DNA from 2 places in the uncultured Gilvimarinus sp. genome. Region 1 is predicted to be linked to the other one. Evidence: predicted binding sites of a transcription regulator. Region 1 holds the regulator's gene; the other holds the start of a gene.
The links. The regulator sigma-54, encoded in region 1, starts transcription at its own class of promoters, with help from an activator protein. The targets are predictions, from matches to a motif close to TGGCACANNNNTTGCNNT.

Region 1 (4,759 bases):
GGCACGTTTTTTACTGACGCCTTCGATTCGGCTCAGGGTACGTTCAGGCGATAAGATCTGTGCAATTTGCATAGTATTTTGCGTAACTTGTTAGTAACTAATTAGCGGTGGCTGCGAAGTTTTTCTTTGTGTTTGATTAATTGCCGGTCGAGCTTGTCGGTCATGGCATCAATCGAGGTGTAGAGATCGTCTGACTCGGCGTCAGCAAAAATGTCTTTGCCGTTAACGTGAATCTTCGCCTCGGCTTTTTGCGTTTGTTTTTCTACCGACACGGTAACATTGATTGTGGTGATCAAATCGCTGTGGTGAGTCAGTCGTTCCAGTTTGGATTCGATGTGATTATGAATCGCTTCGGTGACATCGACGTGATGGCCGCTGATGGTTACTTGCATACACTGCTCCTCGTGTCTGTCTGCTGCCTAAGTTGTTGTGCTGCACCCTTGGTATTAGCGCATTGCCTCGAGCGATTGGCAGAACTTCAACATAGCAAGGATTAGAAGTTCTGTCACATGGGCCGGTGTCTTAACCCAGCCCTTTGCGCTCATTAGAAGGCGGAATATTCAACGACTCGCGATACTTGGCGATTGTACGCCGGGCAACGCGAATCCCTTGATCGGAAAGCATCTCGGTGATTTTGCTATCGCTCAGAGGTTTTTTCGGGTTCTCTGCCGCGACCAGCTTTTTAATAATAGCTCGGATTGCGGTCGACGAGCACTCGCCGCCAGAATCGGTGCTCACATGGCTAGAGAAAAAGTATTTTAACTCGAATATGCCTTGTGGCGTGTGCATGTACTTTTGGGTGGTGACCCGCGAGATAGTCGACTCATGCATCTCCACTAGCTCGGCAATATCGTGCAGCACCAGTGGCTTCATGGCCTCGGCGCCGTACTCTAAAAAACCACGTTGCTTTTCGACGATACAGGTGGCCACCTTTAGCAGAGTTTCGTTGCGACTTTGCAGGCTCTTTAAAAACCAGCGGGCCTCTTGCAGGTTGTCTTTTAAGAAGGTGTTGTCGCGGCTGGAGTCGGCGCGTTTGACCATAGAGGCGTAGCCGGAGTTGATCCGCAGCTTTGGCGCTATGTCTGGGTTGAGCTCAACTGTCCAGCGTCCTTCCTTCTTATCCACAAACACGTCGGGTACGACATACTCGGTTTCGCTGGTGCTGATGCCATCGCCGGGGTGTGGATTAAGGGTTTTAATCAACGCCACGGCTTGAGCTAACTCAGGTTCTTTGAGGCGGGTCTTGCGCATCAGTTGGCGGTAGTCGCGGCTACCGAGCAACGGCAAGTACTGGCGCACAATCAGTTGCGCCGCCTCTAAAAAAGGGGTGCTTTTGTCGTATTGGGCCAGCTGCACCAGTAAGCAGTCGACTAAGTCGATGCTGCAAGTGCCGCAAGGGTCAAACTGTTGTAAGCGGTGTTGTACCGCCTGCACCTCGTCGAGTTCTAGGTCGTCCCAATTGGCGGTTAAACCCTCAAAAATATCCTCGATACTGCTACTGAGAAGACCCGAGGGCTCGACGGAGTCAATGATCGCCAGGGCAATGATCTCATCGCGCTCGGACATGGGCGTGAGGTTGAGCTGCCACATTAGGTGGTCGTAGAGCGATTCGGTATTGCCGCGACGGCTTTCGAAGTCGTTATCGTCGCCCTCGTAGTTACTGGCGGGTAATGTTGACGACGAACTCTCGTAGACATCATCCCAGCTGGTATCAACGGGTAGGTCTTGCGGGATCGACTCGCTCCACTCGCTGTCAGCGGTGGGTTCGTCCGCCTCGGCGGTGGTTTGGGTGCTCGCTGGGTCTGCGGGGTTCAGCTCGTCCTGGCTGTTATCGCGGCGTTCATCTTTGCCGTCGGTGTCACTATCCTTTTGGTCGCTACCAGTGTTGTCGTCGAGGTTCTCCTCAACTTCGAGCATGGGGTTGGAGTCCAGCGCCTCTTGGATCTCTTGTTGCAGATCCAGCGTCGATAGCTGCAGGAGGCGGATGGCCTGTTGCAGCTGCGGCGTCATGGTGAGCTGTTGACCCAACTTTAGCTGTAGGGACTGCTTCATAATGTTAGCAATGGCACTCAGATTGTGTTGTTGTAACTGTGGAGTTTAGTCATCAACACCAAGCCAAGCAATAGTACTAAGCAATCTTTGTGCCTGAAAGTCAAAAAATAGAAATTGTCAAGTGGTGGTGCGGCTGCTCGGCTTTACAGCATAAAGTTGTCACCGAGGTAGACTTTGCGCACTTTCTGATTGGCCAGAACCTGCTCCGAGCTGCCCTCAGCGATGATATGGCCCTCGCTGACGATATAGGCTTTTTCGCAGATGCCAAGTGTTTCTCGGACATTGTGATCGGTAATCAAAATACCAATGCCGCGATCCTTAAGGTGACGCACAATGTGCTGAATGTCGCTGACCGAGATAGGGTCAACCCCGGCGAAGGGCTCATCTAGTAGAATAAAGGCCGGGTCCGTTGCCAGGGCGCGGGCGATTTCGACCCGGCGGCGCTCGCCACCCGAGAGCGACATGCCGAGGTTGTCGCGAATGTGGGTGATGTGAAACTCCTGCAGTAGCTGCTCGAGCTGCTCTAGGCGCTGTGGTTTTTTGAGATCGCGTCGAGTCTCTAAGATGGCGAGGATGTTGTCCGCCACCGACAGCTTGCGAAACACCGAGGCCTCTTGCGGCAGGTAACCAATGCCCGCCCGGGCCCGGCCGTGGATCGGTAGGTGTGTCAGGTCTAGCTCGTCTAGGGTGACGCGGCCGTTGTCGGCTTTGACCAGCCCCGCGATCATGTAAAAGCAGGTGGTTTTACCCGCGCCGTTAGGCCCGAGTAAGCCGACAATTTCACCGCTGCTAACAGACATCGACACGTCAGCGACGACTTGGCGGCGTTTGTAGCTTTTAGCGAGGTTGTGTGCAGTAAGAGTGGCCATATTATTTTTCGGTCGCTCCGGCAGGAATCACCATTTTGATACGCTCGTTCGAGTTGTCATCGCTCTGGGCGTTGATGAGTTCGCGGGCCAAGTCATAGTGAATGCTGTGGCCTTGCATAATCGCGCCGTCTTGTTCGATTTTAGCGCTGTTGCTGAGCGTTACCGTGCGCTTGTCGTGGTCGTAGCTGATCTCGTGAGCCTCGGCAAACACTTTGCCTTTGTCGGCTTGGGGTTGCTGTTCAAAGTGTGCCGGGGAGCCAGATGCCTCGATTTTGGCGACTGAATTGTCACTTTTAAAGTGAACCACGATACGCTCGGCATCGATGATCAACGAGCCTTGTTGGAGGCGCGCTGAGCCGGTGTAGGTGACTAGCCCATTTTTTTGATCAAACAGTTGTTTGTCGGCCTGTAGCTGAAAGTCTTGCTCGCGGTCGTCGGGTAAGGCGTGAGCTGTTGTGGCAATCATTGCCATTGCGGCGGCTAAAGCCAGCGCCGGGACTCGCGGAAATAAGCCCGTCTTTAAATAGCGCTTAATATCATTAAGGGGCATAAGTGGCTTTTACCTCGGATAGCAGTTCAATACGTCCGTTGTCGAGCTCGGCATTGAGGCCAACAGCGCGAGTGGTGCCGCGCTCGCTACGCATGGTAACAGGTTTGTCGGTATGCGCGTATTGCTGGTCAGTGTCGATGGTTAGATCATCGGTGGTTAAGGTCACCCAGCCGTATTGGCCTTTTTCGTTCCATACCTGCACATTGTCGCGCAGGGTGATGGCGTTGCTGACACTGGTGCCTTGCTTGGCTGAAAGTTGCCATGGCTCAGTACTCGATTGGCGATAAAGCGTGACGTGGGGGTGATCCACTTCGCTGCGGTTAATGGTGCCATTGCTAAACGAGGTAACAGAGCGGGCAACCATTTTGTGTTTGAGGCTGCCGTTGTTGCTATAGGTGCGATCGACAATGCCCGTCATATACGATTGCGGGAATTGCTTTTGCGCCTTGGCGCTCTCGTCACTTAACAGCATGTCACGGGGCGAGTATTGCAGTGCGCCATAAATCAGCGCGCTGCATATCGACATAAGCAGTATCCAAGATTTGGGTTGCCGGGGCCGCACAGGCTTAGTCCTCAGTTGCGATAAATGGCGCCAGCATGGCGGTGTAGCTGCCTTGCGCCTGCATAATTAAATCACAGGCGTCGCGCACGGCACCGTCGCCCCCGCGGTTATGGCTAATCCAGTGGGCGCGCTCGGTAACCGCGCTGTGGCCGTTGGGAACCGACAGCGCCAGGCCCACCCGGGTCATGATGGTTAAGTCGGGCCAGTCGTCTCCCATGTGGGCAATTTCATCAAGTTCGATATTCATGTCTTCGATCATTTCACCCAGTGCCTGCCATTTGTCTTCGCGGCCCTGAATTAATAATGTAATGCCTAAGTCCCGAGCACGACGGGCCACCAGTGCACTGGTGCGGCCGGTGATGATACCCACCTTGACGCCGGATTTTTGCAATAATTTGAGGCCTTGTCCATCGAGTGTATTAAAGGCTTTTAGTTCATTGCCGGCGTTATCAAAATACAGTTTGCAGTCGGTGAGCACGCCGTCGACATCCAGTAATAGTAATTTAATGCGGCGTGCGCGGGTTAGGGTTTCTTCGGTCATAAGTTAATGGCTGTATTGGAGAGTGTGTAAGGTCGCGGTGCGATTAAATAACGCCAGCGCGCAAAAGATCGTGCATATGGACAACGCCGGTAGGGACTCGGTTGTCGCCCGTGATCACCAAGGCGGTAATTTTTCGGGTTTCCATAAGGTTAAGCGCCTCGGCGGCGAGCGTGTCGGGTGCGACG
Region 2 (4,759 bases), on a different contig from region 1:
CTCGGACATTAAGCAGTTTAACTAATTAAGAATTTGCACACCGGTTGCCGGTTTGCATCAATAGGAGAAGCGAACGATGCCTTTTAATACTGCTCTGAGCGGCATTCGGGCCGCCAATACTGACTTAAAGGTAACCGGCAACAACATTGCCAATGCCAGCACTACCGGCTTTAAAAACTCTCGCGCCGAGTTCGGTGATGTCTATGCCAGCTCACTGCTCGGTAGTGGCTCTAATACGCCGGGCTCGGGTGTCAATCTACAAAAAATTCGTCAACAGTTTAGTCAAGGCAACCTAAACTTTACGGAGAACCAGCTCGATTTGGCGATCAATGGCGCGGGAATGTTTATTCTCGATAACGCCGGCGATAAGCTTTATGGTCGCGACGGAACCTTTGGCTTGGATAAAGACGGTTATATTGTCAATAACACCGGTTCAAACTTGCAGGGCTTTATCGCCGACGATGAAGGTAACGTGGGCGGGATTTTGGAGGACCTTAGGGTAGACGTTGAAAACCAAGCGCCGAAGGCGACTACTGAGCTGGATATTTCTTTTAATTTAGATGCACGGGAAGAGATACCGTCAGTACCTTTTGACCCTTTAGATCCAGAGCCCGCCAGCTACAATAACGCTACATCAGCCACGGTTTATGATAGCTTAGGCAACAGCCATACTATGGCACAGTACTTTGTTAAAACTGGTGACAATACCTGGGATATTTACGCTGAGATTGATGGTGTAAATGTCGAGGCTGGCGGTGGTCCGGCGGCCCAGATGGTTTTTTTGGCCGATGGCAGCTTAAGCCCAGCTGGCGATACTGGTATTAACATAACGGATTTCACCCCTACTGGCGGCGCAGCAAACCTTGGTGAAGATGACGGCACGAATTTTGTTTTAGCTGTGGACTACGCTAACTCCACTCAATACGGTAGCGGTTTTTCAGTCGAAGCTCTCACCCAGGATGGTTACACCACCGGCCGCTTAGCCGGTATCGACATCGATGAGCAGGGCTTAATCTTCGCCCGCTTTACCAACGGTGAGGCGCAGACCATCGGTCAGGTAGCCTTGGCCAGCTTTAATAACCTGGAGGCTCTAAAGCCTGTTGGCTCCACCTTGTGGGCGCAAACCGCTGACAGTGGTGAGTTGATTGTCGGGGCGCCGGGGTCGGCATCTTTTGGCGATATTCAGGCCGGCGCTTTGGAGGAGTCTAACGTTGATTTGTCTGAGCAGTTAGTTAACTTGATTATTGCCCAGCGAAACTTCCAGGCGAATTCTAAGACGATTGAGACGGCTAACCAGACCACGCAAACCATTATTAATCTGCGTTAACGGTTAGCGCCAACTGGCGCAAAACCGGAGGGTGGAACGGCGGCAAACGGCGGAAGCGGTTTGCCGCTTTTTTGTGTCTGAGTTTTAGTTTCTCGGGCAGTCGCGCTCTAGCCCCCGTATGACGCGGGTGTTGGTGTTGGCACAGCGGTTGCAACACTTGTAGTAAGTAAGTTCAACTGCCAATAAACCAACGGAGTCTGTTGTGGATAAAGCTCTCTATATCGCAATGACCGGTGCCAAGCACAACATGATCGCGCAGACCAGTCACGCGAACAATATGGCCAACATTAATACCACTGGCTTTCGTGCGGATTACGCTGTAGCCCGCAGTATGGGTGTGTACTACGGTGACGGTCAGCCAACGCGTGCTTACGCCATGACAGAGTCTCCCGCGTCAGATTTTACCCCGGGGCCGGTTCAGCAAACCGGGCGCGAACTGGATGTGGCCATTAATGGTGATGGATTTTTGGCGGTTCAGTCGCCTACCGGTGCCGAGGCCTACACACGCGCTGGCAATTTAAACTTAGATGCTAACGGTATATTGCGTACCGCCGAGGGCTTGCCGGTGATGGGTAATAATGGGCCCATCGCCTTGCCGCCAGCCACTCAGATTAGCATTGGTGAAGACGGTACTATCTCGGTTCAAGGGCAGGGCGAAGGGCCAGAAACATTGGTTGAAATTGATCGCTTAAAGCTGGTTAAGCCTGATTATGGTTCGCTGGAAAAATCCGCTGATGGTTTGTTTCGTCAGCTCGATGGCGTTGACTTGGTCGCAGACGCTGATGTGCGTGTGACATCCGGTGCGCTTGAGGGCAGTAATGTTAACGCCGTTGATGCTTTTACCGACATTCTAAGCTTGTCGCGTCAGTATGAAATGCAAGTCAAGCTAATGAAAACCTTTGAACAAAACTCCGAAAGCTCAGCGCGTCTGTTACAGATGTCCTGACCTGTTCGTTAACGACTAGAGGGTAACGCCATGCACTCGGCACTTTACGTCAGCAAGACCGGCCTAACGGCGCAGGACAAACAACTGACCACAATTTCTAATAACCTTGCTAACGTCGGCACCGTGGGTTTTAAGCGCGACCGGGTAACTTTTGAAGATTTGCTCTATCAAACTCAGCGCCAACCGGGTGCGCAATCGACGCAAGACACCGAGCTGCCATCAGGCTTGCAGCTTGGTACCGGTGTGCGGGTTGTGGGCACGCAAAAACAGTTTACCGAGGGTAACCTTGAAGTCACCGACCAGGCGCTCGATGTTGCCATTAACGGCCGAGGGTTTTTACAGATTTTACGCCCCGATGGCTCGGTTGCTTATACCCGCAACGGTCAGTTACAAATCAACGGTGAGGGGCAGTTAGTTAATGCCGACGGCCACCTGCTAGAGCCTGCCATCAATGTCCCCGAGAACGCCAGCAATATCACTATTAGTAAAGACGGTGTCGTTAACGCCTATGTGGATGGCGAAGTCGACCCGCAACAGCTGGGCGATATTCTCCTAGCCGATTTTGTGAATCCGGCGGGCCTTCAGGCGGTGGGCGGCAATTTGTTTTTAGAGTCGGTGGCCAGTGGTAATCCACTGATTGGTGCGCCGTCTGAAAACGGCATGGGCAGCCTAGAGCAAGGCATGTTGGAGAGTTCAAACGTCGAAATCGTGCAAGAGATGGTCGATATGATCAGTACGCAACGGGCCTACGAGCTTAACTCCAAAGTTGTTTCCACCGCTGATCAAATGCTGCAATACATAACGCAAACCTTATAACGGGTGCTGCAACAGGTGAAGGTCATGATGGGTAATATAAAATACGTGAGCATAGGGGGGCTGGTGCTGCTGTGGTTAACGGGCTGTGCCTCTTACGCGCCGCCACAACCGGGTGATCCGCATTATGCGCCAGTGGTGTCGGCCGCCTACCAAGAGCCGGTACAAACCAATGGCTCTTTGTATCACGAGCGCAGCATGAGCTTGTTTACCGACTCCAAGGCGCGCAACGTCGGCGATATTATTACCATCATGCTTACCGAGCGTACGGTATCGAGCAAAAGCTCGGGCGTTAACGTCAGCAAAGACAGCTCGACCAGCTTGCCGGCGGGTACTATTTTGGGAATGACGCCGACCTTAAACGGGGTTCCATTTGACACCAGTATCAGTCAAGAACGCGATTTTAATGGCGATGCCGGTGCCGACCAAAGCAACAGTCTAAGCGGTTCTATTGCGGTGACAGTTGCCGATGTATTGCCTAACGGCAACTTGATTGTGCGCGGTGAAAAATGGATGACACTGAATCGCGGCGATGAGTTTATTCGTATTAGCGGAATTTTACGGCCCGATGATATTTCACGTCAGAACACCGTGTCGTCTACCAAACTTGCCAATGCGCAAATCTCTTACAGTGGTACCGGTGAACTTGCCAACTCGCAGTCGATGGGTTGGATGTCGCGCTTTTTTAACAGCGCCTATTGGCCGTTCTAAGGGGGCGGTATGAAAACGTTATTAGGCTTACTGTTAAGCAGTTTTTTTACGGCACTTTTATTAAGTGCTGGCGCAAGTGCCGAGCGAGTCAAAGACATAGCCTCAGTGGCCGGTGTTCGGTCTAACCAGCTTATTGGCTACGGTTTGGTGGTGGGGCTGGATGGCACGGGCGACCAAACCACCCAAAGCCCCTTTACCACGCAGTCTTTTGGCAACATGCTAAAACAGTTTGGTATCAACGTACCTGAGGGTACGCGGATGCAAATGAAAAACGTCGCCGCGGTTATGATTCACGCCGACCTTCCCGCCTTTGCCAAGCCCGGTCAAGCCATCGACATCACGGTCTCGTCGGTGAGTAATGCCAAAAGTTTGCGCGGTGGCACTTTGTTGATGTCAAAGCTTAAAGGTATTGATGGTAATACGTACGCAGTGGCCCAAGGCAGCTTAGTAGTGGGTGGGTTTGGCGTTGAGGCGGGCGATGGCTCCAATATTACCGTTAATGTGCCGAGCGTAGGTCGGATTCCCAATGGCGCCACCGTAGAGCGCAGTGTGCCTAATAACTTTACCGGTAATCAGCCGATTGTTTTTAACTTAAACCGTGCCGATTTTACCACCGCAAATCGTCTGGCGACGGCGATCAATGAAATGTTAGGCCCTGACGTGGCTGCCGCTATCGATGCTGTTTCAGTCGCGGTGAAAGCGCCGCAAGATCCTGCGCACCGTGTTGATTTTATGGCGCTGTTAGAAAATATTGAGGTCAAGCCAGGTGAAGAGGCCGCCCGTGTGGTGATTAACTCGCGCACAGGTACCATCGTTGTGGGCCAGCATGTTCGGGTCTCTCCGGTTGCCATTACCCACGGCAGCTTGACCGTTTCTATATCTGAAGATTACGACGTCAGCCAACCCGGCGCTTTTGCACAGGGGCAAACTGCCATTACTCCCAATAGCGCTATTGATGTCGA

Region 2: flgF (flagellar basal-body rod protein FlgF) is a predicted target of sigma-54. The motif match lies at 1,465-1,482, and genes of this name have one in related genera.

Annotation. Positions count from the first base shown of each region.
Region 1 is NZ_CAXAUC010000004.1:127,210-131,968, forward strand. Features, by position in the region: gene ptsN (PTS IIA-like nitrogen regulatory protein PtsN) at 1-72, opposite strand, end outside; gene raiA (ribosome-associated translation inhibitor RaiA) at 102-392, opposite strand; gene AACY82_RS08980 (RNA polymerase factor sigma-54) at 523-2,052, opposite strand; gene lptB (LPS export ABC transporter ATP-binding protein) at 2,196-2,921, opposite strand; gene lptA (lipopolysaccharide transport periplasmic protein LptA) at 2,923-3,471, opposite strand; gene lptC (LPS export ABC transporter periplasmic protein LptC) at 3,461-3,997, opposite strand; gene AACY82_RS09000 (HAD-IIIA family hydrolase) at 4,038-4,574, opposite strand; gene AACY82_RS09005 (KpsF/GutQ family sugar-phosphate isomerase) at 4,618-4,759, opposite strand, start outside.
Region 2 is NZ_CAXAUC010000001.1:782,872-787,630, reverse strand. Features, by position in the region: gene AACY82_RS03410 (flagellar hook assembly protein FlgD) at 1-25, shown strand, start outside; gene flgE (flagellar hook protein FlgE) at 77-1,327, shown strand; gene flgF (flagellar basal-body rod protein FlgF) at 1,530-2,273, shown strand; gene flgG (flagellar basal-body rod protein FlgG) at 2,304-3,089, shown strand; gene flgH (flagellar basal body L-ring protein FlgH) at 3,114-3,797, shown strand; gene AACY82_RS03385 (flagellar basal body P-ring protein FlgI) at 3,807-4,759, shown strand, end outside.